One region of the Streptomyces sp. NPDC046915 genome, then DNA from elsewhere that is predicted to be linked to it. Evidence: riboswitches for the same ligand, from Rfam matches in the RefSeq annotation. Region 1 holds a riboswitch; each other region holds the start of a gene.
The links. Region 1 has a riboswitch for thiamine pyrophosphate ahead of thiO (glycine oxidase ThiO). Riboswitches for the same ligand answer to the same signal wherever they lie in the genome.
Positions count from the first base shown of each region.

Region 1 (10,501 bases):
CCGGCGCGACCAAGCTCGACACGGGCATCGGCACGGCCGAGTCGGGCGCCGAGACCCTCAGCGGTGGCATGTACAAGCTCGTCGACGGCTCCGGGAAGCTGGCCGGCGGACTGCACGACGGGGCGAAGAAGATCCCCGACTACGGCAAGCGGGACCGCGACGAGCGCACCGGGGTCATGGCCGACCCGGTCCAGCTCGCCTCCAGGGACCTGCACCACGCGCCGAACTACGGCACCGGGTTCGCCCCGTACTTCATCCCGCTGTCCCTGTGGGTGGGCGCCATGGTGGCGTACATGCTGATCCCGCCGCTCAACCGGCGTGCCCTCGCGGCCGGCTCGTCCGCCTGGCGGACCGCGCTGGCGGGCTGGCTGCCGGTGGCCGCGATCGGGGTGCTCCAGACGGCCGCACTGATGTCCGTCCTGCACTGGGCGATCGGCCTGGAGATGACCCGGGCGGCCGGGACGGTGGGCTTCCTGTTCCTGGTGGCGGCCTGCTTCGGGGCGATCGTGCAGTGGCTGAACGCGCGCTTCGGCGCGGCCGGCCGGATCCTGGTGCTCGCCCTGCTGATGCTCCAGCTGACCTCCGCGGGCGGTACCTACCCGGTGCAGACCAGTCCCCGCTTCTTCGACGCGATCCACCCCTTCCTGCCGATGAGCTACGTCGTGCAGGCACTGCGCAGGCTCATCACGGGCGGGGGCCTCGGCCCGGTGTGGCTGGCCTGCGGCGTGCTGACGGCGTTCACCGCGGGCGCCCTCGCGCTCACCGCGCTGTCGGCCCGCCGCCACCAGGTGTGGACCCTGGACCGGCTGCATCCCGAGCTGAGCCTGTGACCTCCCCTTTCGTGCCCCGTTCGGACGCCGTTCCTGTGAGAATCGACGCCATGGAAAGCAGCAGCGCCACGTCGGGTGGCAGCACGCGCCGCGAGGCCACCCGGCAGAAGCTCTACGAGGCTGCCGTCACGCTCATCGCCGAACAGGGCTTCTCCGCCACCACGGTGGACGAGATCGCCGAGCGTGCCGGGGTCGCGAAGGGCACGGTCTACTACAACTTCGCGAGCAAGTCGGTTCTCTTCGAGGAGTTGCTGCGGCACGGCGTCGGCCTCCTCACCGCGTCCCTGCGCGAGGCGGCCGAGCGGACGGCACGCGAGGGCGGCAGCAGGGTCGACGCCCTGGACGCGATGGTCCGGGCCGGGCTGGTCTTCATCGACCGCTATCCGGCCTTCACCCAGCTGTACGTGGCCGAGCTGTGGCGCACCAACCGCGCCTGGCAGTCCACGCTGATGGTGGTCCGGCAGGAGGCCGTCGCCGTCGTGGAGGGCGTGCTGCGCGAGGGCGTGGCGAACGGCGAGTTCAGCGAGGAGATCGACGTGCAGCTGACCGCGGCCGCGCTGGTCGGCATGGTGCTGGTGGCCGCGCTGGACTGGAAGTCGTTCCAGCCGGAGCGGTCCCTGGACGACGTCCACGCGGCGCTGTCCCGGCTGCTCCAGGGGCGGGTCAGCGGGAAGGGCTGAGCCGGCGCCCCGGCAGCAGCCGCACGCGTGCGTGCACGGAAAAGCGCCGGTCCGTCGTGGCCGCGTCCCCCGCGGGCCACCTCGAACCGGCGCTTCCTTCGTGCTCCCCCGTACGTCCCCCCGTGGGCCCCCGTTCGGTCGTCCCCCGGGTACCCCCCGTGCCTCGCTTCCGCCGACGGAATCGGCGGAAGGAGCGGATCGAGGGCCGCTCCGTTCCGGCGCCCCGTGTCGCCGGTGCCGGAGCCGCGCCCCTTCTCCGTGCCTCCACTCTCTCGTTCGCGCAGGTGGCAGCCCATCCGTGCGCGTACTCATCTCATGCACTAGGTACGGATACTCAGCCCTGCGCGCTCATCCCCAGCCCGTGGCCGGGATTGTCGGTGGCGGTCGCTAAGGTCGCAGGCATGGCACGGATTGCGGTGATCGGCGCCGGGATGGGCGCGATGGCGGCCGCCGCCCGGCTGGCCGTCGCGGGCCACCGGGTGGCGGTGTACGAGCGTACGGAGACGTACGGCGGTGCGGTGCGCCGGTTCGAGCGGGACGGGTTCCGCTTCGACACCGGCCCCGGACTGCTGCCCCTGCCCGCGGTCTACCGCGACCTGTTCGTCAAGACCGGCAAGGAGCCGCTGGAGGCCTGCGTCGAGCTGGTGCAGGTCGACCCGTCGTCCCGGCACGTCTTCGCGGACGGCACCGAGGTGTCGTTGCCGAACGCCTCGCGCGCGGGTGTCGTCACCGCCCTGGACGAAGCACTGGGCGCGGGCGCGGGCGGGCGCTGGGGGGACTTCCTGGTGCGGGCGCGCGAGGCCTGGGACCGCACCCGGCGTCCGCTGCTGGAAGAGCCCCTGTGGCCGAACTGGCGCGTGCTGGCCGAGCGTGAGCCCTACCCCGCCGTTCCGCACAAGCGGCTGCTGCGCACCCGCCGGGCCACCACGCTCGCCGAGGTCGGGGAGTGGGAGCTGCGCGACCCGCGTCTCGCGGCGCTCCTGGAGAGCCACGCGCTCGCCCACGGCCTCGATCCCCGGCTGGCTCCGGCGAGCGCGGCGGTGCTGCCCTATCTGGAGCACGCCTTCGGCACCTGGTATGTGCGCGGCGGCATACGGGAGTTGGCGCGCGCGGTGTACGAGCGGTGCCTGGCCCGCCGGGTGGAGTTCGCCTTCGGCGCGGAGGTCACCGGCATCCTGGAGAAGGACGGCCGGGCGGCGGGGGTGGAGTTCGCTGGGGGCACCTCCCCGGCTTTCGGCTCTGGGGGAGGGACGGTGGCCGAGGCCGACCACGTCGTGGCGGACGTGGACCCGGTGCGGCTGCGGGGCCTGACGGGGCATCCGCTGGACGCGGACGGGGATGTGCGCGCGGAGACCGTGCCGCCCCGTACGGGCCGGTTCACCGTGCTGCTGGCGCTGCGCGGCGAGCGCGAGCCCGGTGCCGCGCACCGCACGGTCGTGCACGCGCCGGACCCCGCGCGGCCCACGGTGACCGTGCTGCGGCCCGACGACCCCTCCTCGCGTCCGGAGGGCGGGTACGAGTCGGTGGTCGTCCAGGCCATGGTGCCGACGGAGGCGGGCTGGGAGCAGGAGAGCACGGTCCGGCGTTTCACCGGCCTCGTCCTGGACGCCGCCGGGGCCGCTGTTCCCGGCCTGCGCGAGCGGCTGATCTGGCACGAGGTGCGGACGCCCGGTGACACCGCGGCCGAGACGGGTTCCGGGGCCGTCCCCGCTCCCGCGCTCGCCGCGGCGGACGGCCGCTTCCTGCATCCGGCGAACACCACACGCCTGCCGGGCCTGTACCGGGTGGGCGGCTGGTCACACCCCGGCGGTGGACTCCCCCACGCCGGGATGTCCGGCGCGCTGGTGGCGGGGCTGATCGTGGAGGGGCCGGACTTCCGCGGCTCGCAGTGAGTCCCTCGAGCGGTGAGGCTCAGAATCGGTACTGCTCGTCGAACCCGTTCCCCTGCTGCTGACCGCCCGTCTGGTAGGGGTACGGCTGCTCGGTGGGGAGTTCACCGCCGTAGGACCCGTCGGTGCGCTGCTGCGGGACCCAGACGCCGTCCGCGGGGGTCTCGCCGTAGCCGCCGGTGCCGTACTGGCCCTGGCTCTGGCCCTGGCCGTAACCCTGCTGGTCGTACTGCTGGCCGCCGTACGTCTGGTCGTAACCGGTTCCGCCGTAGGGGTCGGAGTAGCCGCTGTACTGCTGCTGGCCGCCGGCCTCGTAGCCGTACTGCTGCTGCTGGCCGTAGCCGGAGTAGTCGTACGCGTACGACTGGTCGGTGCCCTGGGCGGCCGTCGCGTAGGTGTCCTGCTGGGCGGCGGACGGTTGGGCGGAGCCCGAGAAGGAGTCGCCGTATATGCCGTACGTACCGGTCTCGTCCGGCATGGGCTGCGGCTCGTAGACCGCGGTGGTCTCGGCGGCCGTGGGCCCGGCGGAGCGGGCGGCGGGGTTGAAGACGTCGTCGCGGTCGTAGTCGTCGCCGTAGCCGGGGCTGTCGTCGCCGTAGCCGGCCGCCCGCGCGCCCTGGAGGTCGGAGACCTCCAGGGCCGGGTCCTGGGGCTCGGGTTCGCCGCGGCGGCGCTTGCTCTTGCTCTTGCCGGTGGCGCCGGGCTCCGGACGGCTGACCGCCCAGCCCGCGGCGAAGCCGCGGCGGAACGACAGCGTGACGTAGGTCTGCCCGACCGCGAAGGCGGCCGCGCCCAGGCCGATGACCGGCACGGACGGGATCAGCACACCGAGCACGACACCGAGGAAGCCGACGAAGGCGAGCAGCCGCCAGCGCAGCCGCGCCTTGTACTGAAGCAGCACCTCACCGAGCAACCACAGCGCGACGATGCCGAACGCGATGTAGAGGACCGTCCAGCCCATGTACGCCCCTCTCCCAGTGGCCGCTACGCAGTGTGTCGTATCGCGGGGCGGCCGGTCTAGGCCTGCGGGGGATGGTGCAGGCCCAGGTTCTCGTAGATTTCCAGCGTCGCCGTGGAGTTGTTGAGCGTGATGAAGTGCAGTCCGGGCACTCCCTCGGACAGCAACCGTGCGCAGAACTCCGTGGCGAATTCGATACCAATGGAGCGTACCGCCGCCGGATCGTCTTTGGCTGTGAGGATCCGCTCTTTCAGGGCGGACGGGAACACGGCGTTGCTGAGCTTCGGCAACCGTTGCAGCATCTTCACGCTGGTCACCGGCAGGACCTCGGGGATGACCGGGGTCTCGCAGCCCGCCGCGGCCACCCGGTCACGCAGGCGCAGGTAGGACTCCGGCCGGAAGAACATCTGCGTGATGGCGTAGTCGGCGCCGGCCCGGCACTTGTCGACGAAGTGCGTGACGTCGGTGTCCCATTCTGAGGAGCGCGGGTGCATCTCCGGGAACGCGGCGACGCCCACGCAGAAGTCGCCCGACTCCTTGATGAGCTGGACCAGCTCGGCCGCGTAGGTCAGGCCCTTGGGGTGCGGCACCCAGTCACCCATCGGGTCGCCGGGCGGGTCACCGCGCACGGCCAGCATGTTGCGGATCCCGGCGTCCGCGTACTGGCCGATGATGTTGCGCAGTTCGGCGATGGAGTGGTCGACCGCGGTGAGGTGGGCGACCGGCGTCAGCGTGGTGTCGACGACGATCTGCTCGGTCTCCTTGACCGTGGTGGCGCGCGTGGAGCCGCCGGCGCCGTACGTCACGGAGACGAAGTCCGGCGCCACCGCCTCGACCCGGCGCAGCGCGTTCCAGAGGTTCCGCTCGCCCTGGGGGGTCTTGGGCGCGTAGAACTCGAAGGAGTACGTCGTTTTGCCGGTGCCGAGGATGTCACGCACCGTACGCGCGCGATCGGACCTGGTTGATGCGGTTCCGAGGGCCATACCGGCAGGTTAGCCAGGGGCGGCCGGTCCCCCAACCGGGGTTCGGTTATTTGCCCGAATTGCCGGGCCGTTGTCCATCCCTTGGACACAGGTGGACGCTGGTGGACCCCGGTGGGCGCCGCGTCACGCCTGCCGGAGCCGCTTGGCGAACTCCGCCGCCGCCGCTCCCGGGTCCGGGGCCTCCGTGATCGCCCGTACGACGACCACCCTGCGGGCCCCCGCGTCCAGGACCTCGTCGAGGTTGCCCAGGTCGATGCCGCCGATGGCGAACCAGGGACGGTCGGTGCCCAGCGCGGCGGTGTGCCGGACCAGGTCGAGGCCGGGGGCGTGCCGGCCGGGCTTGGTGGGGGTGGGCCAGCACGGGCCGGTGCAGAAGTAGTCGACGCCCTCCTGGACGGCGGCGGCCTCCGCCTCGGCCTCGGCGTGCGTGGAACGGCCTATGAGGACGTCCGCGCCGAGGATCGCGCGGGCCGCGGGGACCGGGAGGTCGCCCTGGCCGAGGTGGAGCACGTCCGAGGCGACGGCGTGGGCGATGTCCGCGCGGTCGTTGACCGCGAGCAGCTTGCCGTGCCGGGCGCAGGCGTCGGCGAGGACCGCGAGGTGCTCCAGTTCCTCGGCCGCCTCCATGCCCTTGTCCCGCAGCTGCACGATGTCCACACCGCCGGCCAGTACCGCGTCGAGGAACTCGGCGAGGTCGCCCTGCCGCTTCCGGGCGTCCGTGCACAGGTAGAGCCGGGCGTCGGCGAGGCGCCCCCGGGCGGTGGCGGTGTCGGACATGCGTGGGTCCCCCCGTTGTCGGTGCGCGGTCGGCGGCGTACGGGCCGATGGCCGGGCCGGTCACCGGCCGCCCGCTCCCCCAGGGGTGCGGGCGGACGTGACTCACCGCGGCCGGGGCCCCGGGGCCGCGGCCCGTACGCCGGACGGTGTTCGGTTCGGATGGTCCGGGTCAGACGGCGAGCGCCTGGGCGCGGCGCTTCACCTCCGTGCCGCGATTCTCGCTCAGGGCCTGTGCGGGGGTGCCGGGGAGGCTGGGGTCCGGGGTGAAGAGCCATTCCAGCATCTCTTCGTCGGTGAAGCCGTCGTCCCTGAGGAGCGTCAAGGTCCCGGACAGGCCCTTGACGACCTTGTCCCCGTCGATGAAGGCGGCGGGGACGTGCAGCGCCCGGTTCTCACCACGGCGTACGGCGATGAGCTGGCCCTCCTTGACCAGCTGCCGCACACGTGTCACCTCGACGCCGAGCTGTTCGGCGATGTCGGGCAGGTTCAGCCAGGCGGGGACGAGAGCATCGATCTTCGCGTCAATCTCGGTCACGGGATCTAGCCTGCCATCTGCCACTGACACTCGGAAGTCAGGGCGGTCCACCCGGGGCTATTTGCCAGGTCCCGGGCCCGGTGCCGTGGCGCTCTTCAGGGGCCTCGCCGGGTCGGCCAGTATCTCCGGCCGCATCGGTGTGCCCGCCTCGATCAGCCGTCGTCCCTGGGCCAGGTCCCTCGGGCGTCCCACGGCGAGCAGGGCCACCAGCCGGTCCTCCTTCAGCCAGCAGACCGTCCACGCGGGGCCGGCCGGATCGCCGCGCCACAGGGTGCGGTCGGCCGCGCCGTGGTGACCGGCGTACTGGACGAAGCGGCCGAACTGCTCGGACCAGAAGTACGGCACGGGGTCGTAGACCGCGGGGGTCTCGCCCATGATGTTCGCGGCGACCGTGCGCGGGCCCTGGAGGGCGTTGTCCCAGTGGTGGACGAGCAGTCGTTCCCCGTACCGGCGGGAGGGGAAGGAGGCGCAGTCGCCGACCGCGTACACGTCCGGGGCGGAGGTCCGCAGGTGCTCGTCGGCCACCACCTCGCCGTGCGCGCCGAGTTCGATGCCGGAGCCGGCCAGCCACGCCGTGGCGGGGCGGGCGCCGATGCCGACGACGACGGCGCCCGCGGGCACCCGCGAGCCGTCGTCGAGCACCACCGCGCCCGGCTCGACGCGCTCCACGCGCGCGTGGGTGCGCAACACGGCGCCGCTGTCGGCGTACCAGGACACCATCGGCGCGGCCACCTCGGCCGGGAGCGCGCCGGCGAGGGGGCGGTCCGCCGCCTCCACGACCGTCACCGCACAGCCCGCCTCACGGGCCGCCGTGGCGAACTCGGCGCCGATCCAGCCCGCGCCGACGACCACGATGTCGTGCTGCCGGGCGAGTACCGGCCGCAGCCGTTCGGCGTCGTCGAGGGTGCGCAGCAGGTGCACGCCGGAGACGCCCTCCGTGCCGGGCAGCCGGACCGGTTCGGCGCCGGTGGCCAGGACCAGGACGTCGTACGGTTCGGGCCCCGCCTCGGTGTCGACCTCGTGGTCGCCCGGACGCACGCCCAGCGCCTCGCGGCCGAGGAGGAGTTCGATGCCGAGCGCGTCGAAGTCGACGTCGAAGGCGGAACCCTCGGCCTTGCCCAGCAGCACGGCCTTGGACAGCGGGGGCCGGTCGTACGGCTGGTGGGGTTCGGCGCCGATCAGCGCCACGGTGCCCCGGAAGCTCTGTTCGCGCAGGGCGACCGCGGTCTGCACCCCGGCCATGCCCGCGCCGACGACGACCACGCGCCGCGCCTGTGACGTGCCCTGTTCCCGCGTCTGCTCGCTCACTCGATCACCATAGTCAACTGACTGTTCGTCAGTCAGGGGGCGTGCTCAGTGACCTGCTCCACAACGCTCGTACCCGCTCCGGGCTGCGATTCCCATTCCCAGGTCTCCTCCAGCCGCACCCGGCCGTCGGACAGCTCGACGACGGTGGACGCGCAGTGTCCGCAGGAGGTGGTGCCGTCCCGCTTCAGCTGCACGTACCGGAAGTCCAGCCGGTCCCCTTCCCGGGTGCCCACCAGAGACCCGCGTATGACATCGCCGCCCGCGTACTCGGCCCAGATCTCGCCGTTCTTCTCGTGGTACGCGAACCGGGTGCGCGTCCCCACCTGCCCCGGGGCCTGGTCCGCTACGGGGGCGAGGATCAGACCGTCGAGCGAGCGGGCCATCGGCGGAGGCCTCCTTACGAGTCGGTGCGCTGCGGGCTAGGGTGGCCACCGTACAAGCACTCGCGGGAGCCCGGACGCACCGGGCTGAGAGGGAGGCTGGCGGCCTCCGACCGTACGAACCTGATCCGGGTCATGCCGGCGAAGGGAGGGGCTGGACGCCCATGTCGTCACGTACGTCCGACGTCCTCGTCATCGGGGGCGGGATCATCGGCCTGGTCACGGCCTGGCGGGCCGCGCAGCGCGGCCTGAGCACGGCCGTGGTGGACCCCGAGCCCGGCGGCGGGGCCGCTCAGGTGGCGGCCGGGATGCTCGCCGCCGTCACGGAGCTGCACCACGGCGAGCAGCGGCTGCTCGGCCTGAACCTGGCGTCGGCCCGCCGCTATCCGGACTTCGCGGCCGAGCTGACCGAGCTCACCGGCCTCGACCTCGGCTACCGCAGATGCGGCACGCTCGCCGTCGCGCTGGACGCCGACGACCGCGCCCACCTGCGCGAGCTGCACGCCCTTCAGCACCGGTCGGGCCTGGAGTCGGAATGGCTGTCGGGGCGGGAGTGCCGCCGCCTCGAACCGTTGCTGGCGCCGGGGGTGCGCGGGGGGCTGCGGGTGGACGGCGACCACCAGATCGACCCGCGCCGGCTGTCGGCCGCGCTGGTCGCCGCGTGCGAGCGGGCCGGGGTGGTCTTCCACCGGGTGTGGGCCGAACGCTTCGACGTCGCAGGGGACCGGGCGGCCGGCGTCACCGCCTCGGACGGCTGCGTGCTGCGCGCGGGCCAGGTGGTGCTGGCCGCCGGGAGCCTGAGCGGGCGGCTCGCGGGCCTGCCCGAGGACCTGCTGCCGCCGGTGCGGCCGGTGAAGGGGCAGGTGGTGCGGCTCGCCGTGCCGGAGCGGTACGCACCGTTCCTCAGCCGGACCGTACGGGCCGTGGTCCGCGGCAGCCATGTCTACCTGGTGCCCCGGGAGAACGGCGAGCTGGTCGTCGGGGCCACCAGCGAGGAGCTGGGCTGGGACACCACGGTGACCGCGGGCGGGGTGTACCAGCTGCTGCGCGACGCGCACGAGCTGGTGCCCGGCATCACCGAGCTGCCGCTCACGGAGACCCGGGCCGGCCTGCGCCCCGGCTCGCCCGACAACGCGCCGCTGCTCGGCCCGACCGGTCTGGACGGCCTGCTGCTGGCCACCGGGCACTACCGCAACGGCGTACTGCTCACGCCCGTCACCGGGGACGCCCTGGCGCACGCCCTGACCACCGGTGAACTGCCCGAGGAAGCCCGCCCGTTCACCCTCAAGCGCTTCAGCACGGCACTCACGGAGCAGCCCGTATGAACAACCCGGTCACCATTTCCGTCAACGGAGAGCGCCGGGAGGTCGCCCCCGGCACCGCTCTCGACACTCTCGTCGAGTCCCTCACCGCGGCGCCGCGCGGCGTGGCTGCCGCGCTCAACGAAACCGTCGTCCCGCGCGCGCAGTGGCCCGCCACGGCTCTGGCCGAGGGTGACCGCGTCGAAGTCCTCACCGCCGTCCAGGGAGGCTGACCATGGCCGACGACCCCTTCGTCCTCGGCGGTACGTCCTTCACGTCCCGCCTGATCATGGGTACGGGCGGTGCGCCCAGCCTGGAGGTGCTGGAGCGGGCGCTGGTCGCCTCCGGCACGGAGCTGACGACCGTGGCGATGCGGCGGGTGGACCCCGGTGTGCACGGCTCGGTGCTGTCGGTGCTGGAGCGGCTCGGCATCCGGGTGCTGCCGAACACGGCGGGGTGCTTCACCGCCGGGGAGGCCGTGCTCACCGCCCGGCTGGCACGGGAAGCACTGGGCGGCGATCTGGTGAAGCTGGAGGTCATCGCCGACGAGCGCACGCTGCTGCCGGATCCGATCGAGACGCTGGAGGCGGCGGAGACGCTGGTCGACGACGGGTTCACGGTGCTGCCGTACACCAATGACGATCCCGTGCTGGCGCGGAAGCTGGAGGACGTGGGCTGTGCGGCGATCATGCCGCTGGGGTCGCCGATCGGGTCCGGGCTGGGGATCCGCAATCCGCACAACTTCCAGCTGATCGTCGAGCACGCGCGCGTGCCGGTGATCCTGGACGCGGGCGCCGGTACGGCCTCGGACGTGGCGCTGGCGATGGAGCTGGGGTGTGCGGGGGTGATGCTGGCCTCGG
Region 1 covers NZ_JBEYXB010000050.1:262-10,762, reverse strand. The annotation lists gene ABZ915_RS48260 (YhgE/Pip domain-containing protein) at 1-830, shown strand, start outside; gene ABZ915_RS48255 (TetR/AcrR family transcriptional regulator) at 881-1,510, shown strand; gene ABZ915_RS48250 (NAD(P)/FAD-dependent oxidoreductase) at 1,912-3,402, shown strand; gene ABZ915_RS48245 (hypothetical protein) at 3,422-4,360, opposite strand; gene metF (methylenetetrahydrofolate reductase [NAD(P)H]) at 4,417-5,340, opposite strand; gene thiE (thiamine phosphate synthase) at 5,464-6,117, opposite strand; gene ABZ915_RS48230 (Rv2175c family DNA-binding protein) at 6,287-6,652, opposite strand; gene ABZ915_RS48225 (FAD-dependent oxidoreductase) at 6,710-7,960, opposite strand; gene ABZ915_RS48220 (hypothetical protein) at 7,993-8,343, opposite strand; TPP riboswitch at 8,396-8,507, shown strand; gene thiO (glycine oxidase ThiO) at 8,505-9,665, shown strand; gene thiS (sulfur carrier protein ThiS) at 9,662-9,874, shown strand; gene ABZ915_RS48205 (thiazole synthase) at 9,877-10,501, shown strand, end outside.

Region 2 (10,501 bases), on a different contig from region 1:
GACCGCGGCGCTCGCCGACCGCACGGTGACCCTGCTGGACGGCCGGCGCGTCCACACCGTGCACCTGCCCGAGGCCCCCGAGGCGGAAGGCCGGGCCGCGTGCTCGCTCTCCGCCTGACCCGCCTCGCGCATCCCGCGGTCCAGCTGCGCCGCCTCCTGGTGGCGACGGCGGCCGCGGGCACGGGCTTCCTCCTGCTCGGCACCTTCGGCTACGCACTGGGCCACCAGGGCGCACCCGCCGCCTCCCTTCTCCTGCGTCTGGCCTGGTGCGCGGTCCCGCTGGCCGCCACCGTCCACTTCGCGGTGGCCGTCGCCCGCACCGACCCCGGCACCCGCCCCCGGCCAGGCCTGTCCGCGCTGGGCCTGGGCCCGGCCCGGCTGATGGCGATCTCGGCCCTGACGACCGCCCTGTCCTGCACCCTCGGCTCGGCGGTGGCGCTCCTGCTCTTCCTGCATCTGCGCGGCGACGTGACGGGCATGCCCTTCGACGGCGCCGCCGCGCGGTCGCTCGCCGCCGGCCGGCCACTGCCCGTTCCGGCGACCCTCACCCTGCTGGCCGTGGTCCCCGCCATCGCCTCCACCGCGGCCGCCCTGGTACTGCGCCCCCGGGACATCCGCCGCCCGCGCCCCGTCTCGCCCCGGTTCGGGGCACGCTTCCGGCTCCGTGAGCAGACACCGGCGGGCGGTGCCCGGCAGGCCCCGGACGAGGTGACCGACCCCGGGGCGGAGACCCCGGACGCCGACTGGACCGACGTCCTCACCGATCCCCCGCCGCCCCGCGAAGCACCCCGCGGTCTGCCCTGGGGCATCGCCGTACTGGCCGCGGGCCTGGCCGTGGAGTCCTACGCCGGACCGGCCGCCCCCGCCCCCCTCCGGGAAAGCCCCGCGGGGGTGCTCGCCGGCTGGGCCCTGACCGCGGCCGGCCTGGTCCTCGCGGGCCCCGGCCTCACCCACCTGTGCGGCCTCCTGCTGCAAGCGGTCCGGCCGGGCGCGCTGAGACTGCTCGCCGGCCGCGTCCTGATGGCGGAGGCCACCCGGGTCGGCCGCCCCCTCGGCATCGTCTGCGCGGTCGCGTCCGGTGCGTACGCGATGACGGCCCCGTACGCCGGCGGCGCCCCGTCCTTCGGCCCGCTGACCGGCCTCGGCACCCTCCTGGTGGCCGGCTGCACGGTGGCCACGCTTCTCACGGCGGCCGTGGAGGCCAGGCAGTCCCGGGCCGGCACCACCGCCGCGCTGGTCCGCCTCGGCGCCCGCGCCACGCTCCTGCGCGGTGCGGCGGCCCTGCGGGCGGGCGCGCTGCTCGCCCTGTTCGGCCCGCTCACCCTGGCGGTCGCCCACCTCGCGGCACTCCCGCTGGGCCGCTGAAGAAAATCTGCCGGCCACCGATGAGATTCCCGGCGGCCGCCGGTCTATCAGCCGTAACGACGCACCGCACCCCGACGGGAGACCGGCATGTACCAGCAGATGATCTTCGTGAACCTGCCCGTGAACGACCTGGACGCCTCGAAGAAGTTCTTCACGGAGCTGGGCTACACGATCAACCCGCAGTTCAGCGACGAGAACGCGGCCTCCGTCGTGATCAGCGACACCATCGTGGCGATGCTCCTCACCAAGCCGTTCTACGCGACCTTCACCGACAAGGAGATCGCCGACGCGGCCAAGACCAGCGAGGTGCTGGTGTGTCTGAGCGCCGAGAGCCGCGAGAAGGTCGACGAGCTGGTGGAGAAGGCGGTCGCGGCGGGCGGCACGGCCGGCCGGACCCAGGACCACGGCTTCATGTACGGCCGGGGCTTCGACGACCTCGACGGCCACACCTGGGAGATCACGTGGATGGACCCGGCGGCGATCCAGGGCTGAGCCGCCGAACCCGGACCGGGATGCGAACGGCTGTGCCAGCATGGGCGGGTGCATCCGACACCCGCCCAGCCCAACCGTGCCGCCCACGACCACGAGATAGAGTCGCTCGTCGAGTTCGACGAGGTGGTCGCCGAACACGGCACGCTCGCCCGGTTCCGTGTCCAGGCAGTCGATCTGACGGCCCGTACGGACGTCCTGCTCTCCGTGGACGCCTCGGGAGCCGTCTTCCTCGGCTGCCCGATGGATCCCGAGGCCGCCGCCCGGGTGCGGGCCGCCGGCGCGCTGGTGTTCCCGCCCGTGCCGGGCCTGCCCTTCGACCCGTACCGTGGCTTCGTCTACACGCCGGACGAGTTGTTCGAGTCCCTCGACGAGGGATACGAGGCCACGCCGGACGCGCGGGCCTACGACTGGTTCCAGCGGACGAAGTCCGACGGCGACGTCTACTCGTCCATGCTGCGCGCGATCCACGACGACGCCGTCTCCGACGCGCTCGACGAACTCCTCGCCGGCACACGGGTGGTGGGCGTCATGGGCGGCCACGCCATGGAGCGCGGCACCGAGGCGTACGCCGGTGCCGCCCGTCTGGGCCGCGAACTGGCCCGCGCCGGGCTCACGGTGGCGACCGGCGGCGGTCCGGGGGCCATGGAGGCGGCCAACCTCGGTGCGTACTCCGCCCCGTTCGAGGACCGGATGCTCGGGGAGGCGCTGCGACTCCTCGCCAAGGCCCCCTCGTTCCGGCCGTCCGTCTCCGACTGGGCGCACGCCGCCTTCGAGGTGCGCGACCGCTGGCCCGACGGTGGTGCGTCGGTGGGCATCCCGACCTGGTTCTACGGTCACGAGCCGCCGAACGCCTTCGCCGCGCACATCGCGAAGTACTTCGCCAACGCCACCCGCGAGGACGGCCTGCTGGCCCGCTCCACCGCGGGCGTGGTGTTCCTGCCGGGCGCCGCCGGGACCGTACAGGAGGTCTTCGACAACGCGACCCCGAACTACTACGAGTCGCGGGGCGAGCCCACGCCGATGGTGCTCGTGGACCGGGCGCACTGGACGGAACGGCTCCCGGTGTGGCCGCTGTTGCAGGCGCTCGCGCGGGGGCGGTCGATGGAGTCCCGAATCGCCCTTGTTGACCGGATCGAGGAGGCGCCCGAGGCATTGAAACGTATCGTTGGTTAATAAGCTGGTAAAGTCAACGCACGTGCTCCGCTTGCGCATTGACACTCCTTACGGAGCACTTATAGACCTGTGAGCCTCTTGGGGTTGATGATGCCTCACCTCTTCGTCATGTCATCTCCCCTTCAGCCCCCCGCAGTTATGCACTCTGTAATGGACAAACGTGTCCAAAACTCGCCGCAACGCACGCCGTTCCGTGCGTGTCCTGGGTGTCGCCTCCGCTTCCGCCGCGCTGGCGCTGGGTGTCGCGGGCACCGCGTTCGCCTGCGAAATAGGTGACTTCTCCGCCGAGGCCACGTGCGACGGCGGTAAGGGCGTCATCGTCGTCACCGACAAGGACGCCGCAGGCACCCCTGCCATCATCACCGTGTTCCTGGAGAACAACGGTGCCGATGTGAAGCAGATCGGCAAGCCGCAGAACATCAAGGGATCCAGCACGGGCACCACGGTCACCTTCGCGGAGGACTGGAAGCCCAACGCGACGTACCGCGTCCACGTCAAGGCCGGCAAGAAGGTCGACGCGGACATCTCGCCCAACCTGACCACTCCCTCCACGGCCTGCCAGACCAAGGAGCCCGAGACCCCCAAGGCGCCCGCCACGGAGACCTCGAAGCCGTCGCAGTCCGCCTCGGCGTCGGCCTCGGCCCCGGCCGAGTCCGCGACCCCGTCCGCGTCCGCGTCGGAGTCGGCTCCGCAGGGCACCAGCACCGCCCCGGCGGGCACCTCGAACAACGAGCCGTCCCCGGCGGCCGGTGACTCGAACCTCGCCGAGACCGGTGCGAACTCCAACACCGGTCTGATCGCGGGCATCGCGGCCGCCCTGGTCGTCGTCGGCGGTGGCGCGGTGTTCTACGGCATGCGCCGTCGCGGGGCGGGCAGCGGTCGCTGACGCCTCACTCCTCGTGCACCACCGTGGCCCGCTCCCCCGTCCGGGGGGCGGGCCACTGCCGTCCCCCGGCGGGCGGCCGCTCCTCGAGTACGACGATCTCGGCCGCGTCGAACTCCACGCCGACCTCCCCACCGACCTCCGGCGCCTCCCTGAGCGCGCACGCCGCCTCCAGACGCGGGGCGTCCTCGGGCTGGAGATGGACGGCGACATGCGTGCCCCTGAACGTACGGGCGGTCACCGTGCAGCGCAGACCCTCGCCGGCCGGGACGAGCCGCACACCGGCGGGCCGGACGAGCACCGTACGGGCACCCTGTGGCGCGCCCGCGGGCACCGGCAGCTTGCCCCACGGCGTGTCCGCGGCCTCCCCGGCGACCGTCGCGCCGGCCACGTTGTCGAAGCCGAGGAAGCGGGCCACGAACTCGTCGGCCGGCCGCTGCCACACCTCCAGCGGAACACCGGACTGGGCGATCCGCCCGTCCCGCATCACCACCACCCGGTCGGCCAGCGCGAACGCCTCGCCCTGGTCGTGCGTCACGGCGAGCACGGTGGTCCCCAACCGGCCGAACAGCTCCCGCAGTTCCACCACCAGCCGCTCCCGCAGCGACCGGTCGAGCTGCCCGAGCGGCTCGTCCAGCATCAGCAGCCGGGGCCGGGGAGCGAGCGCCCGGGCCAGCGCCACGCGCTGCTGCTCCCCGCCGGACAGCCCGGCGATCGCCCGGCCGGCGGCGCCCGGCAGGCCCACCAGGTCCAGCAACTCCCGTACCTGGGCCTCCTGCCGGCCCTTCGCCGCCCCCTGCATGCGCAGCCCGAAGGCCACGTTGCCGCCCACGTCCCGCTGCGGGAAGAGCTGGTGGTCCTGGAACATCAGCCCCACCCCGCGCCGGTGCGCGGGCACGCCCTTCTGGTCGCGTCCGTCGAGCACCACCCGCCCGGAGTCCAGCGGTTGCAGCCCGGCCACCGCCCTCAGCAGCGTCGACTTGCCGCTGCCGCTGGGCCCGAGCACGCACACGATCTCGTGTTCGTCGACCGACAGGTCCACGGCGTCGAGCACCGCCCGCCCGCCGAAGCGCACGGTCGCGGCCTCAAGGCTCAGCAGCATCAGAACTCCCCCGTCCGGTCGGTGCGCAGCCGCTCCAGAACGAGCAGGGAGGCCGCGCACACCACCATCAGAATCGTGGAAAGGGCCATCGCCTGCCCGTAGTTGAGTTCGCCCGGCCGGCCGAGGAGCCGGGCCACCGCGACGGGCAGCGTCGGGTTGTCGGGCCGCGCGATGAACACGGTCGCCCCGAACTCCCCCAGCGACACCGCGAAGGCGAACCCGGCCGCGATCAGCAGCGCCCGCCGCACCATCGGCAGGTCGACCTCCCGCCACACCCGCCAGGGCGAGGCCCCGAGCACGGCCGCCGCCTCCCTGAGCCGCCCGTCCACGGCCCGCAGCACGGGCAGCATGGTCCGTACGACGAACGGCACGCCGACCAGCGCCTGCGCGAGCGGCACCAGGATCCAGGACTGCCGGAGGTCCAGCGGCGGCTTGTCGAGCGCGATCAGGAACCCGAAGCCGACGGTCACCGCGGACACGCCGAGCGGCAGCATCAGCAGCGCGTCGAAACCGCGCACGATCCGGCCCGCGTCCCGGCGGGCGAGCGCGGCGGCGGCCAGACCGCCGACAGCCAGGGCGATGGCGGTCGCGGCGACGGCGTACTGGAGGGAATTGGTGATCGCGTTGATCGGCGCCACCAGGAACATGCCGCCGCCGTCGTCGGTCAGCGCCCGGTAGTAACCGAAGCCCGGCGCGTCCAGCGAGCGCGACACCAGCACGGCGAGGGGCAGCACCAACAGCAGGGCGACGGTGGCGAGGACACCCGCCAGCAGCGCCCACTGACCCGCGCCGCGCGGCCGACGGGCGGTCACGGCGGCGTCCACCAGCCGCAGCGCGGTCTCCCGGCGCCGTACCGTCCAGGCGTGCACGGCGAGGATCACGCCGACCGCGAGGAACTGGACCAGGGTGAGGACGGCGGCCGTGGCCAGGTCGAAGACTTCGGAGGTCTGCCGGTAGATCTCCACCTCGACGGTGGAGAAGGTGGGCCCGCCGAGGATCTGGACCACGCCGAAGGAGGTGAAGGTGAACAGGAACACCATCAGGGCGGCGGCGGCCACCGCGGGTGCGAGGGCGGGCAGCGTCACCTTCCGCCAGGCGCGCAGCGCGGACGCCCCCAGCATCCGGGCGGCCTCCTCCTGACGCGGGTCGAGTTGTGCCCACAGTCCGCCGACCGTCCGTACGACGACCGCGTAGTTGAAGAAGACGTGCGCCAGCAGGATCGCCCACACGGTGGTGTCCAGCCGCACGCCCCACAGTTCGTCCAGCAGCCCGCCGCGCCCGACCAGCGCGAGGAAGGCGGTGCCGACGACGACGGTCGGCAGCACGAACGGAACCGTGACGACGGCCCGCAGCACCTGCTTGCCGGGGAAGTCCAGGCGGGCGAAGGCGTAGGCGGCGGGCAGCGCGATCAGCAGGGTGAGCGCGGTGGAGGCCAGCGCCTGCCAGGTGGTGAACCACAGCACGTGCCCGATGTCCGGCTGGGTGACGACGTCCGCCATCCGCCAGAACTGCCAGACGCCGTCCACCTTCAGCCCGCGGGCCACGATCGCGGCCACCGGCCAGGCGAAGAACACCGCGAAGAACGCGACGGGCAGGGCCATGAGGCCGAGCCGCGCCGCGGTTCCCCGCCTGATACCCCGCCTGGGCGTGGCTACTTCAGTACCAGCGACGTCCACGACTTGACCCACTGGTCGCGATGGGCGGCGATCTTCTCGGGGGCCATGGTCTCGGGGGACTTGGCCTGCGGGCCGTACTTCACGAAGTCCGGCGGCACCTGGGCGGCCTCGCGCACCGGGTAGACGAACATGTTGAGCGGCATGTCGTCCTGGAACTCCTTGGTGAGCAGGAAGTCGAGGAACGCCTTGCCGCCCTTGGTGTTCCCCGCGTTGCTCAGCAGCCCCGCGTACTCGGTCTGCCGGAAGCAGGTGCCGTACGACACCCCGGTCGGGGCGGTGCTGGGCCGCTTCTTGGCGAAGATCACCTCGGCGGGCGGGGAGGAGGCGTACGACACCACGAGCGGCCGGTCGCCGCCGGCCTTCCTGCCCTCGGAGGAGCCGGAGAACTCCTGGTAGTAGGCCTGCTCCCAGCCGTCGACGACCTTGACGCCGTTGGCCTTCAGCTTCTTCCAGTAGTCCTGCCAGTCGCCGTCCCCGTACTTCGCGGCGCTGCCGAGCAGGAAGCCGAGGCCGGGTGAGGAGGTGGCCGCGTTCTCGGTGACGAGGAGGTTCTTGTACTCGGGCTTGGCGAGGTCGGCGAACGACTGCGGCGGTGTGAGCTTGTGCTCGCTGAAGTACGCCTTGTCGTAGTTGACGCAGATGTCGCCGGTGTCGACGGGCGTGACCCGGTGCTTGTCCTGGTCGACGCGGTACTGGGGCAGGATCAGGTCGGAGCCCTTGGGCTCGTACGACTGGAACAGCCCCTTGTCGAGGGCCCGCGACAACAGGGTGTTGTCCACGCCGAAGAAGACGTCGCCCTGCGGGTTGTCCTTGGTCAGGATCGCCTTGTTGACGGCCTGGCCCGCGTCGCCGTCCTTCAGGACCCGGAGCTTGTACCCGGACTGCTTCTCGAAGTCCTTCCGCACGTTCTTCGACACGGCCCACGAGTCGTGGCTGACGAGGGTGACGGTCCTGGAGTCCGCCGAACCCTTCCCGTTCGACGCCCCACACCCCGTCAGAACGGGCAGCGCCACGAGACCGAGCCCTACGGCCACGGCCACGAAGGTCTTGTTGTGCACTGGATTCCTCCTGGGGTTGACCAGGAAGAGACGCGGCCCTGCCCGGGACCCGCGGAGGAATCCGCCGGTGCCCGGGCAGGGCGCAACAGCTCGAGTGATGACCGAACTCCCTACCCAGAATGACCTGGGCGAGGTTCAGAGGGTCTGCGGCCCGGTTGCCGCACTCTCAGCGCTGTGGCGCTCCCCTGTCGGAATATGAAGATGTACTTGACGCCCACAGACTACCGCTCGGTGGCCGCCAGCTGACCACAGGCTCCGTCGATCTCCTGCCCACGGGTGTCCCGGATGGTGACGGGCACTCCGTGCGCGGCGATGGCCTCCACGAAGGCCTTCTCGTCCTCCGGCCGCGACGCGGTCCACTTGGAACCCGGCGTCGGGTTCAGCGGAATCAGATTGACGTGCACGGGCCTGCCCTTGAGCAGCCGCCCGAGCCGGTCACCGCGCCAGGCCTGGTCGTTGATGTCCCGGATCAGCGCGTACTCGATGGACAGCCGCCGGCCGGACCTGGCGCTGTACTCGAAGCCGGCGTCCAGCACCTCGCGCACCTTCCAGCGCGTGTTCACGGGTACGAGGGTGTCGCGCAGCTCGTCGTCCGGCGCGTGCAGCGAGATCGCGAGCCGGCACTTGAAGCCCTCGTCGGAGAACCGGTGGATCGCCGGGACGAGCCCGACGGTGGAGACGGTGATGCCGCGCTGCGACAGCCCGAGCCCGTCCGGCTCGGGATCGGTGAGCGCCCGGATGGCACCCACCACGCGCTTGTAGTTGGCGAGCGGCTCGCCCATCCCCATGAAGACGATGTTGGACAGCCGCGCCGGTCCGCCGGGCACCTCTCCGTCCCTGAGCGCCCGCATCCCGTCCACGATCTGATGGACGATCTCGGCGGTGGACAGATTCCGGTCGAGCCCCGCCTGCCCGGTCGCGCAGAACGGGCAGTTCATCCCGCAGCCCGCCTGCGAGCTGATGCACATGGTGACCCGGTCCGGGTACCGCATCAGCACCGACTCGACGAGCGTCCCGTCGAACAGCCGCCACAGCGTCTTGCGGGTGGTCCCCTGGTCGGTCGACAGATGCCGCACCACCGTCATCAGCTCCGGCAGCAGCGCCTCCCGCAGCCTGTCGCGCGAACCGGCGGGGATGTCGGTCCACTGCTCCGGGTCGTGCGCGTACCGCGCGAAGTAGTGCTGCGAGAGCTGCTTGGCGCGGAACGGCTTCTCCCCGATCTCGGCCACCGCCTCCTTGCGCTCGGCAGGCGTGAGATCAGCGAGATGCCGCGGCGGCTTCTTGGCTCCGCGCGGCGCGACGAAAATGAGTTCTCCGGGCTTAGGCATGGCCTTACCAGTGTCGCAGATCGACTTGGGTGGCCCGGGACGAGTGGTGGGGCGGTCAGGCCGGGCCTGTTCCCAGAGTGTCGCGGAGTTCTGCGATGTCGCGTTCCAGGTCGCGGTACTGGTCGCTGACCCTGCGGTCCTGGGTGGGGATCACCCGGCCCTCGTCCAGGGCGGTGAGCCGGTCGCCGAGGGCGGCGAGGGTCGCCTGGCGGCCGAACCAGCCGGGGGCGCCCTGGGTCGCGTCCAGTTCCTTCTGGGCCGCGCGGAAGGCGGCGTGGACGCGTTCGCGCAGGGGGATCAGGTCCTCGCGCAGGCGGTGGGTCTTCTCCCGCAGCTCCAGCATCGACTCGATGAGGCCCGCGAACGACTCCCCGATCTCCGCCATGCCCTGGGCGTGCGCCACGAGTTCCTCGAGTGCCGGCATGATCTCGTCGAGGTCGTTCTCGTCCTTGCCGACGAGCAGCGCCCGCGTGTCGCCGTACTCCTCGGACATCCGGTCGATGTCCCCGAGGATCCGCGCGGCCACATCGGTCTGCTGCCGGATCGCGTCGACGGGCATCCCGTCGCGGTGGCCGAGCAGTGCGGCGATCTCCGCGAGCTCCTGCGCCAGCTGCTCCCGCATGTCCAGCAGCGCCTGGTGCGTCTCGTCGGCGGAGTCGATCGTGGACCTCAGACTCCCGGCGAGCGCCTCGACCGCGTCGGCCGCCTCCTGCTCCCGCTTGGCACGCCTACGTCCCCACACACGCCTCACCCCTCCCGGACACGGATCACGGCGGAATGATCATATGTTCGGAAGGGGTGGTTGCGGGATCCTCGGACGCGATCGCCGGTACGGACGGTGCAGAAGCGACGGTCAGCCGGATCCCACGAAGATCACCAGAAGAAGCCACACCACCGGAGCCGTCGGCAGCAGCGAGTCCAGGCGGTCCATGATGCCGCCATGACCGGGGAGCAGCGTGCCCATGTCCTTGATGCCCAGGTCGCGCTTGATCATGGACTCGCCGAGGTCGCCGAGGGTGGCGCTGACCGCGACCGCCAAGCCCAGCAGGAGGCCCTGCCACCAGGCGCCGTCGTCGATCAGGAACTGCATGCACAGCGCGCCCGCGACCATGGCGAACAGCACCGCGCCGAGCAGGCCCTCGCGGGTCTTGCCCGGGCTGATGCGCGGGGCGAGCTTGTGCTTGCCGAAGCGCCAGCCGACGGCGTACGCCCCGGTGTCGCTGACGACCGTCAGGAGGAGGAAGGTCAGCACGCGCCACGGGCCGTCGCCGGCGGTGAGCATCATCGCGACGAACGTGGCCAGGAACGGGACGTAGAAGGCCGCGAAGACGCCCGCCGTGACGTCCTTGAGGTAACCCTCCGGTGGTTCGGTCATCCGCCAGACCAGTGCCGCCAGCGCGGTCAGCGCCATCGCCACCCAGGCG
Region 2 covers NZ_JBEYXB010000017.1:88,206-98,706, reverse strand. The annotation lists gene ABZ915_RS35315 (ATP-binding cassette domain-containing protein) at 1-118, shown strand, start outside; gene ABZ915_RS35310 (hypothetical protein) at 100-1,365, shown strand; gene ABZ915_RS35305 (VOC family protein) at 1,453-1,857, shown strand; gene ABZ915_RS35300 (Rossmann fold nucleotide-binding protein) at 1,906-3,030, shown strand; gene ABZ915_RS35295 (LAETG motif-containing sortase-dependent surface protein) at 3,191-3,916, shown strand; partial or broken gene ABZ915_RS35290 (ABC transporter ATP-binding protein) at 4,002-5,015, opposite strand; gene ABZ915_RS35285 (iron ABC transporter permease) at 5,015-6,616, opposite strand; gene ABZ915_RS35280 (thiamine ABC transporter substrate-binding protein) at 6,667-7,749, opposite strand; TPP riboswitch at 7,839-7,946, opposite strand; gene rlmN (23S rRNA (adenine(2503)-C(2))-methyltransferase RlmN) at 7,971-9,077, opposite strand; gene ABZ915_RS35270 (hypothetical protein) at 9,133-9,819, opposite strand; gene ABZ915_RS35265 (phosphatidate cytidylyltransferase) at 9,931-10,501, opposite strand, start outside.
Region 2: linked by a shared signal. The riboswitch ahead of ABZ915_RS35280 (thiamine ABC transporter substrate-binding protein) and the one ahead of thiO (glycine oxidase ThiO) in region 1 are both predicted to bind thiamine pyrophosphate.

Region 3 (10,501 bases), on a different contig from region 1:
CCGGCTGAAGCGTTACGGCAGGACCCGGCCCGGACGCTGCGCCTCGGCACCGGGGAGCTTGCAGTAACGCTTCTCCGCAGATCTCGCCAGCTCCTGACGGATCCTCACCGCTTCCTGCGCCTGCCCCGTCCGCCACGTGCCGGGGGCGACGAGGTCACGGTGGCCACGGCCGGCTCCGCTCCAGGACGATCGGCCGCCACCACCAGGGCCGCGAGGGCGGTGGTGACCGGTACGGAGGCCACCAGACCGATCGAGCCCACCAGCGTGCGCACGATCTCCTCCGCCACCAGCTCGCTGTTGGCGACCGTGCCCACACTGCTCTGCGCGATGGAGAACAGCAGCAGCAGGGGCAGCGCGGCACCCGCGTAGGCCAGCACGAGTGTGTTGACCACGGATGCGATGTGGTCGCGGCCGATACGGATGCCCGCACGGTACAGACCCCGCCGGCCCATCGACGGATTGGCTTCGTGCAGCTCCCATACGGCCGAGGTCTGGGTCACCGTCACGTCGTCCAGGACACCGAGCGACCCGATGATGACACCGGCGAGCAGCAGACCGCTCATGTCGATCGACGGATACAGGCCGTGGATCAGACCGGTGCTGTCGTCGGTGTTGCCGGTGAGGGCCGCCCAGCCGATGAACAGCTTGCCGAGGACGCCGATCAGCGACAGCGAGACCAGCGTGCCGAGGACCGCCACCGACGTACGGGCCGACAGACCGTGGCACATGTAGAGCGCGATCAGCATGATGGCGCTGGAGCCGACGACCGCCACGATCAGCGGGTCCGATCCGTGCAGGATCGCGGGCAGGATGAAGAAGTTGAGGATCAGGAAGCTGATGGACAGCGCGACCAGTGCCATGACGCCACGCATCCGCCCGACGATCACGACGGCGAGGGCGAAGAGCCCGGCCAGCAGCGCCATCGGGAAGCGCCGGTTGACGTCGGTCACCGAGTACTGCAGGTCCTTCGGCGCCGAGGGCTCGTAGGCGGCCACGACCTTCTCGCCCTGGTGCAGCTGCCGCGGCTGGTCCGGCTGCACGATCTCCGTGAACGTACGGCCCTTGTCCTTGCCGGTGTCGACCCGGATCGTCGCCTTCTTGCAGGTGCCACTCGCCTTCTGCTGCGTGGAGCTGCCCTCGGCGGTGGAGGCGTCGCCGGCCGGGGTGCCCCCGGAGGCGTTCGCCGACTTGCAGCTGACCTCGACGACCTTGGCGACCGTCGCCTGCTGCGTCTGCCGGTCGAAGCCGACCCCCGTTCGCTGGTGCGGAGGGGCGCCGCCGGGCCACAGCACCACGAGCCCGACCGCTACCGCCGCGGTGAACGGGATCAGAACGGCCGCGATGACCCTGCGCAGATGCTTGGAGACCGGCGTCGCGGGGCCGTGGCTGTGACTGTGGGAGTGCCCGTGTCCCCCGCCGTGTCCGTCTCCTCTGCCGCGCCCGTGCCCTTCACCGGCGTCATGACCGAATTCTGAGCCGTCGCCAGGGCGGTGCCTGTGCGGCGGCTCGGTGGGCGGGTACGGAGGCTGTTGCGTCGTGGTCACCGCCCGATGATTGCAAGAACGGGCAGAGGCGCACTGTTCACCGCGCCACAAATGACGCTAGCGTGGAGGCACCTTTGCACACGCGGGAGCTCGGAGCACCGGGCTGAGAGGGCGCTGACCTCCGTCTTCGCGATGTTTCACGTGGAACACCGACAGACGGAAACCGCTGCGTCGACCGCCGAACCTGTTACCGGGTAATGCCGGCGTAGGGAGTAGGTCTTATGACCAACAAGGACGCACGCACGCCTGCCTCCACGCAGCTCTCCAGCGACGGGGAGGCCGGGAAGTCCATCGGCTGGCACAAGGGGTATGTCGAGGGCTCACGCCCCGACCTGCGGGTGCCGGTCCGTCAGGTGCACCTCACCAACGGGCAGTCGGTCACGCTGTACGACACCTCCGGCCCGTACACCGATCCACTCGTCGAGACCGACGTCCGCAGGGGTCTTTCGCCGCTGCGGGAGAACTGGATCATCGGCCGCGGTGACACCGAGGAGTACGCGGGCCGTCCCGTCCGTCCTGAGGACGACGGGATCAAGCACACCTCGCCGCGGGGTGGCCTGCGCAACCTCGACGCGGTCTTCCCCGGACGGCCCCGCCAGCCGCGCAGGGGCCGGGACGGCCAGGCGGTCACCCAGCTCGCCTATGCCCGTCGAGGTGAGATCACGCCCGAGATGGAGTTCGTGGCGCTGAGGGAGAACGTTTCTCCCGAGGTCGTCCGCGAGGAGATCGCGGCGGGCCGGGCCGTGTTGCCCGCCAACGTCAACCACCCGGAGATCGAGCCGATGATCATCGGCAAGCGGTTCCTGGTGAAGGTCAACGCCAACATCGGCAACTCGGCGGTGACGTCCTCCATCGAGGAGGAGGTCGAGAAGATGACCTGGGCGACCCGCTGGGGCGCCGACACGGTCATGGACCTGTCCACCGGCCGCAACATCCACACCACCCGCGAGTGGGTGCTGCGCAACTCCCCCGTCCCCATCGGCACGGTGCCGCTCTACCAGGCACTGGAGAAGGTCGACGGCAAGGCCGAGGAACTGACCTGGGACGTCTACAAGGACACGGTCATCGAGCAGGCCGAGCAGGGCGTGGACTACATGACCGTCCACGCCGGTGTGCGTCTGGCGTACGTGCCGCTGACCGCGAACCGCAAGACTGGCATCGTCTCGCGCGGCGGCTCGATCATGGCGGCCTGGTGCCTGGCGCACCACAAGGAGTCGTTCCTGTACGAGAACTTCGAGGAGCTCTGCGAGATCCTCGCCGCCTACGACGTCACGTACTCGCTGGGCGACGGGCTCAGGCCCGGTTCGATCGCGGACGCCAACGACGAGGCCCAGTTCGCGGAACTCCGAACTCTCGGGGAACTCAACCGGATCGCCAAGCGTTACAACGTACAGACCATGATCGAGGGCCCGGGACACGTCCCGATGCACAAGATCAAGGAGAACATCGACCTTCAGCAGGAGATCTGCGATGAAGCTCCGTTCTATACGCTCGGCCCGCTGACGACAGACGTCGCACCGGCGTACGACCACATCACCTCCGGCATCGGTGCCGCGATGATCGCCTGGTGGGGCACGGCGATGCTCTGCTATGTCACGCCCAAGGAGCACTTGGGCCTGCCCAACCGTGACGACGTCAAGACCGGCGTCATCACCTACAAGATCGCCGCCCACGCAGCCGACCTCGCCAAGGGGCACCCGGGTGCCCAGGAATGGGACGACGCGCTGTCCGACGCCCGCTTCGAGTTCCGGTGGGAGGACCAGTTCAACCTCGCCCTCGACCCGGACACGGCACGGGAGTTCCACGACGAGACGCTTCCGGCCGAGCCCGCCAAGACGGCCCACTTCTGCTCCATGTGCGGGCCGAAGTTCTGCAGCATGAAGATCTCACACGACATCAGGCGTGAGCACGGTGGAAGCCAGGCCGAGATCGAGGAGGGTATGGCGCAGAAGTCGAAGGAGTTCGCGGCAGCGGGGAACCGGGTCTATCTGCCGGTCGTGGACTGACGCGGAGGCGCCGCCTGTCCGGCTTGCGCCCCCGGCCGGGGGCGCAAGCCGGGGGTCATTCCGGCTGGTGCTCCGGGCCGCCGAAGTCCGGGCTCGTGTAGTCCGGGCTGCTGAAGCTCGGGCGCGGGCCAGGGGTGGTGCCGTCGTCGGGGCTGCTGAATCCCGGTCGGCCGTAGCCGAGCCGGGGCATGCGTCCGGTCGGCCCCGGCGGGGTCATGCGGTGCAGTGCGCCGGTGCCGGGGGTGGCGAGCGCTTCCTGGAGGAAGGGCAGGATGCCGCGCTCCAGCAGGGCCTCGTGCCAGGCTTCCCTGGCCCGGGTCACTTCCTCGGTCGCCTCCCCATGGGGTCCGTCGAGCGAGGGGTTGTTGCGCAGGGCGGTGAGGAGCAGGCCGACGGCGGCGACCAGGATTGCGGCCGCCGTCATGGCGCCGAACACCCAGCCGGTGGTGATCATCGTCTGGGCGAAGGCCGGAGCCGGGTCCAGCATTTTCAATATGTAGCCGACGAGGAGGAAGATCGCCGCGGCGGTGCCGGCGAGCACGGGAGCGAGGACCGCGACGACGGCGACGGCGCCCGCGCCGGCGGTCTCGGCGGCCTCGCCCAGGGAGGTGGCCAGTCCCATCGGACCCGTGACCGGCTCCGCGGGCTCGGACAGGGGTACGGAGGACGGGACGGGCGGCGCCGGCCGGCGCAGTTCCTCGCGGACCTTCACGTAGTGCTGGTACTCGGTCGCTGCGGCCGCCGTGATGAGTGCGGTGGCGTTGAGCGCCATGGTGCGCAGTTGTTCGGGGTTGAGCCGCTGTCCTACAGCGGCCAGTTCCGGGCGGTGTGGTGCGGAGCGCAGCGCCTCATCGAGGATCCGCTCGTATTCCTGGCGGTCCTCGCTCAGCAGGTGCTGCGGAACGCTGTTCATGTGCATCCCCCGATGCTCCGTAGGGCTTGGGGCTCGCACGTCGACGAGCCGTCGGGCAGAAACGGAGGGGAGCCTGCTACGGATAAGCCGATGGTAGAGCCGTCACGGCGCGTGGTGACAGGGGGTTGCCAGAAATTGGGTGCCGGCCTGCACGAACGCCGCCGGGTGAACGCCTGCCCGGCGAACGCTCAGCCACCCAGGGGAAGTTGCTGGACCAGCAGCTTTCCGGCCATGGTCACTCCGCCGTCCATCGCGATGGCCAGCCCGTCCGCGTAGACGTGGGGTCCCTCGACCACGGGGCCGGTGTCCTCGTCCTCGTCCTCGGAGCCGACCTCGCCCAGGAGGTAGGGGATGGGGCTGTGGCCGTGAACGATGCGGGTGCCGCCGTACGTATCGAGGAGGGAGCGCACTGCTTCGGCGCCGCCCTCGCGGAAGGAGAAACGCTTGGTGAACTTGCGGAACAGGTCCCAGACTTCGTCCGCGTCGTTGCGCGTGATGGTCTCGCGGACGGTGTCGTTGACCCCTTCGATGGAGTCGCCGTAGTCGAGATAGGCGGTGGTGTCGGAGTGGACGAGCAGGTAGCCGTCGACCTCCTCGACGGCGTCCAGGCGGGCCATCCACTGCAGGTGGTGGTCCTGGAGGCGGTCCATGTCGGTCTTCTGGCCGCCGTTGAGCAGCCAGGCCGCCTGGAAGGTGGCGGTGCCGGCGCCCGAGTTGACGGGGGTGTCGCCGAACCGCTTGGCGCCCAGCAGCAGCAGCTCGTGGTTGCCCATGAGCGCCTTGCAGTAGCCGCCGGCCGCGGCGGCCTCGGCGGACAGCCGCATGACCAGGTCGATGACGCCGATGCCGTCCGGGCCGCGGTCGGTGAAGTCACCGAGGAACCACAGCCGGGCGGTGCCCGCGCACCACTGGCCGGCGGCGTCGATCAGGCCCTTCTCCTGGAGGGCGGCGATCAGCTCGTCGAGGTAGCCGTGCACGTCGCCGACGACGTACAGCGGGCCCGGCCCGGTGTTGGGCTGCACGGCCGGTGCGGGGCCGGGCTCGACGGTCACCTGGACGGTGTCGCCACGGTTGATGACCGGCAGGTCGCGCTCGGTGGGCGTGTACCCCTCGGGGTACGCCTCCTCGACGGCGGGCGCGGTGTCGCCGGGATGGGTGCTGCGCACGTACGGACCGGTCTCGTTGACGTACGCGGGCACCCGGAAGTCGCGCAACGTCGCCGTCCGCTCCACCTCGGGTCCCTGACCGGCCCCCTGAGTCATCAGACCCCTCCACCATCGCGCCGCATCTGCACCGCATCGGACTGCCTGGTCGCAGCGGCCCCCGCGGTGTCGTGGGCCCATCATAGGAATGCGGATCGCGCCGTGTGATGACCCAGGGGTGGTGAATCGGAGCGAGACGCCGGTTCACCGCGGCTTTCGCCCCGTTTGGGCCGGGGTTCGGCCGACTGCTGATCCCGATGCCGGCCGCCTGCGGTCCCCCCTCGGGCCGTCGGCGGGTCTCCGGACACTTCTCCTCCGTCGCGGCGCCGGGGCCGGCCGTCAGCTCCTCTCCGGCGCGCGGGGCGGGCTGATGGTGGTGCGGGGAGGCCGGCGCTGGGAGGAGGTGCGCACGATCAGCTCCGTCGGTATCACCTGCTCCACCGGGTGGTCCGAATCCACGCCCTCGATGGCGTCGATGAGTAACTGGACCACGGCCGTGCCGATGCGGCGGGGCTTGAGGGAGAGCGTGGTGATGGGCGGCTCGGTGTTGGCGTACACGGTGGACTCGCTGCAGCAGACCAGGAGCAGGTCGTCCGGGACGCGCAGGCCGTAGCGGCGGGCGGCGGCCAGCAGGTCGGTGCCGTTCGGGTCGAACAGGCCGTAGACGGCGTCCGGCCGGTCGGGCCGGGCGAGCAGCCGGTCGGCGGCGACGGCGCCGGCGCAGGGGTCGTGCGCAGGGTAGGCCTCGTACACCGGGTCCTGGCCGACCCGCTCGCACCAGTTCAGGTACGCGCTGGTCGACAGGTGCGTGTAGGTGTCCGTGGTCGTTCCGGTGAGCAGGCCGATCCTGCGGGCCCCGGCGGCGGCGAGGTGGTCGAGGATGCCGAGGACCGCGGCCTCGTGGTCGTTGTCGACCCAGGCGGTGACCGGGAGGGATCCGGCGGGGCGGCCGTCCGAGACGACCGGCAGGCCCTGCCGGACCAGCTCGCTGACCACGGGATCCTTGTCGGAGGGGTCGATGACGACCGTGCCGTCCAGGGCGACGTTCGACCACACGTCGTGGCGGGAGGTCGCGGGCAGGATCACGAGGGCGTAGCCGCGGGCGAGCGCGGCCGAGGTGGCCGCGCGGGCCATCTCGGCGAAGTACGCGAACTCGGTGAAGGTGAAAGGTTCATCCCCGTAGGTCGTCACGGTCAGGCCGATCAGACCGGATTTGCCGGTACGGAGTGTGCGGGCGGCGGCCGAGGGACGGTACCCCAGCCGGTCGGCGACCTCGCGGACATGGCGGCGGGTGGCGTCCGGGAGCCGGCCCTTGCCGTTGAGGGCGTCGGAGACGGTTGTGATGGAGACCCCGGCGGCGGCGGCGACGTCTCTGATGCCCGCCCGGCCCGGCCGACTGCCTCGACGTGAGGTTTCCGCGCGGCTCACCTGGTGCTTCCCTGCTGCTGTCATGGCGAGCCGATAGTAGGGCTCATGCGGTGGGGTAGTGCGGACGCATATGCACGCGTTGACAGGCACGTTTCTGCATGGTCATAGAGGGTCAACTACCTTGGAAACAAAGGTAGTTGAACGTTCCAAAGGCAAGACGTGACTTGTCGGCGCGGATAGGCCTGCTAAGTGTCCGATGTCTCGAAGAGGTCTCAACTCACCTTCATGGGTGATGCGCGCCAGGGCGCGAGCCACCGGCGCATAGATATATGTGCGGCGCGCCCCCGATACGTACGCCTTGGGGTGGTGATGCCCGTGATGCCGGTGTGGCGGAGCGCATGGTGCGGCGAGCCGCAGGAGGTCATCGCTCAGCTGTACGCAGAAACGCCGAATCCTCTTAAGGTGAGGAGTATTGGAAGCCGGCGGCGCTGACGGTCCGCCGGTGGTCGCGAGGAGGACTGCGGTGAGCGAGACGAGCCCCAAGCTGCGCGCCGAGCTGGAGGGTATCCCCACCTACAAGCCGGGCAAGCCCGCCGCGGCCGGTGGCCCGGTCGCGTACAAGCTGTCCTCCAACGAGAACCCCTACCCGCCGCTGCCCGGGGTGATGGAGACCGTGACGGCGGCGGCCTGCTCCTTCAACCGCTACCCGGACATGGCGTGCTCCGGCCTGATGGAGGAGCTGTCGGACCGCTTCGGCGTGCCGGTCTCCCACCTGGCCACCGGCACCGGCTCCGTGGGCGTCGCCCAGCAGCTGATCCAGGCCACCAGCGGGCCGGGCGACGAAGTGATCTACGCCTGGCGGTCCTTCGAGGCGTACCCGATCATCACGCAGATCAGCGGGGCGCGGTCGGTGCAGGTGCCGCTCACGCCGGGCGATGTGCACGACCTGGACGCGATGGCGGACGCGATCACCGACCGGACCCGGCTGATTTTCGTCTGCAACCCCAACAACCCGACGGGCACCGTCGTGCGGCGGGCCGAGCTGGAGCGCTTCCTCGACCGGGTGCCCCGCGATGTGCTGGTGGTGCTGGACGAGGCCTACCGGGAGTTCATCAGGGACCCCGAGGTGCCCGACGGTGTCGAGTTCTACCGGAGCCGGCCGAACGTCTGCGTGCTGCGGACGTTCTCCAAGGCGTACGGTCTCGCCGGGCTGCGGGTCGGCTTCGCGATCGCCCATGAGCCGGTGGCGGCGGCGCTGCGGAAGACGGCGGTGCCCTTCGGCGTGAGCCAGCTGGCGCAGGAGGCGGCGATCGCCTCGCTGCGCGCGGAGGACGAGCTGCTCGGCCGGGTCGGCTCGCTGGTGTGCGAGCGCAACCGCGTGGTCGACACGCTGCGCGCCCAGGGCTGGACCGTGCCCGAGACCCAGGCCAACTTCGTCTGGCTGCGGCTGGGGGAGCGTACGGTCGCGTTCGCGGAGGCCTCTGAGCAGCACGGTGTCGTGGTCCGGCCGTTCCCGGGCGAGGGTGTGCGGGTGACCATCGGGGAGACCGAGGCGAACGACATCTTCCTGAAGGTGGCGGAAGCGTTCCGCAAGGAGTCCTAGACGGGCCACGGGCCGGCCGGATCCTGCCTGGTGGGAACGGTCGGCCCGGCTGAAGGACCCCCCTCTCCGGTGTCGGACGGCCATGCGTCATAATGGCTTGTGAATGTGAACGCATTCACAAGCCTGTCGAGTAAGGAGGCCGGCGACGTGGAGTTGGCTTTGGCGCCGGAGACGCTGGCGCGCTGGCAGTTCGGCATCACCACCGTCTACCACTTCCTGTTCGTCCCCCTGACGATCTCACTGGCCGCCCTCACGGCCGGGCTGCAGACGGCGTGGGTGCGCACGGAGAAGGAGAAGTACCTCAGGGCCACCAAGTTCTGGGGCAAGCTCTTCCTGATCAACATCGCGATGGGGGTCGTCACCGGCATCGTGCAGGAGTTCCAGTTCGGTATGAACTGGTCCGACTACTCGCGCTTCGTCGGCGACATCTTCGGCGCCCCGCTCGCCTTCGAGGCCCTGATCGCGTTCTTCTTCGAGTCCACCTTCATCGGCCTGTGGATCTTCGGCTGGGACAAGCTGCCCAAGAAGATCCATCTGGCCTGCATCTGGATGGTCTCGCTCGGCACGGTCCTGTCGGCGTACTTCATCCTCGCGGCCAACTCGTGGATGCAGCACCCCGTCGGCTACCGGATCAACAAGGCGAAGGGCCGCGCGGAACTCACCGACTTCTGGGCGGTGCTGACCCAGAACACCGCGCTCAGCCAGGCCTTTCACACCCTCTCCGCGGCCTTCCTGACCGGCGGCGCCTTCATGGTCGGCATCTCCGCCTACCACCTCACCCGCAAGAAGCACGTCCGCGAGATGAAGACCTCGCTGCGGCTCGGCCTGGTCACGGTCGTCATCGCGGGCCTGCTCACGGCGGTCAGCGGAGACACCCTCGGCAAGGTGATGTTCAAGCAGCAGCCGATGAAGATGGCGGCCGCCGAGGCGCTGTGGGACGGCCAGAAGCCGGCGCCGTTCTCGATCTTCGCCTACGGCGATGTCGACAAGGGCCACAACACCGTGGCCATCGAGATACCGGGCCTGCTGTCCTTCCTCGCCAACGACGACTTCAGCTCGTACGTGCCCGGCATCAACGACGTCAACAAGGCCGAGCAGCAGAAGTTCGGGCCCGGTGACTACCGGCCCAACATCCCCGTCGCCTTCTGGGGCTTCCGCTGGATGATCGGCTTCGGCATGGCGTCCTTCGCCATCGGCCTGGCCGGGCTGTGGCTGACCCGCAAGAAGTTCCTGCTGCCGCAGCACCTGCGGGTGGGCGACGACGAGGTGCCGCACCTGGTCCTGCTCCCGAACAAGGCGCTCGGCCCCAAGCTCACCACCTGGTGCTGGCGCATCGCCATCTGGACGCTGGCCTTCCCGCTGATCGCCAACTCCTGGGGCTGGATCTTCACCGAGATGGGCCGCCAGCCGTGGGTCGTCTACGGCGTCCTCCAGACCCGCCAGGCGGTCTCCCCCGGTGTCTCCCAGGGCGAGGTCCTCACCTCGATGATCGTCTTCACCACGCTGTACGCCGTCCTCGCCGTCATCGAGGTCAAGCTGCTCGTGAAGTACGTCAAGGCCGGACCGCCCGAGCTCACCGAGGCCGACCTCAACCCGCCCACGAAGATCGGCGGCGACACCCGTGACGCCGACAAGCCGATGGCCTTCTCGTACTAGGCCTCGGGTCAAGGGAGCTGCACTGTCATGGAACTTCACGACGTCTGGTTCGTCCTGATAGCCGTCCTGTGGACCGGCTACTTCTTCCTCGAGGGTTTCGACTTCGGGGTCGGCATCCTCACCAAGCTGCTCGCCCGTGACCGGCCCGAGCGGCGGGTGCTGATCAACACCATCGGTCCCGTCTGGGACGGCAACGAGGTGTGGCTGCT
Region 3 covers NZ_JBEYXB010000003.1:497,577-508,077, forward strand. The annotation lists gene ABZ915_RS10460 (SsgA family sporulation/cell division regulator) at 1-8, shown strand, start outside; gene ABZ915_RS10465 (YibE/F family protein) at 105-1,544, opposite strand; TPP riboswitch at 1,617-1,773, shown strand; gene thiC (phosphomethylpyrimidine synthase ThiC) at 1,766-3,550, shown strand; gene ABZ915_RS10475 (hypothetical protein) at 3,606-4,469, opposite strand; gene ABZ915_RS10480 (metallophosphoesterase family protein) at 4,652-5,725, opposite strand; gene ABZ915_RS10485 (LacI family DNA-binding transcriptional regulator) at 6,005-7,117, opposite strand; gene hisC (histidinol-phosphate transaminase) at 7,557-8,636, shown strand; gene ABZ915_RS10495 (cytochrome ubiquinol oxidase subunit I) at 8,784-10,292, shown strand; gene cydB (cytochrome d ubiquinol oxidase subunit II) at 10,320-10,501, shown strand, end outside.
Region 3: linked by a shared signal. The riboswitch ahead of thiC (phosphomethylpyrimidine synthase ThiC) and the one ahead of thiO (glycine oxidase ThiO) in region 1 are both predicted to bind thiamine pyrophosphate.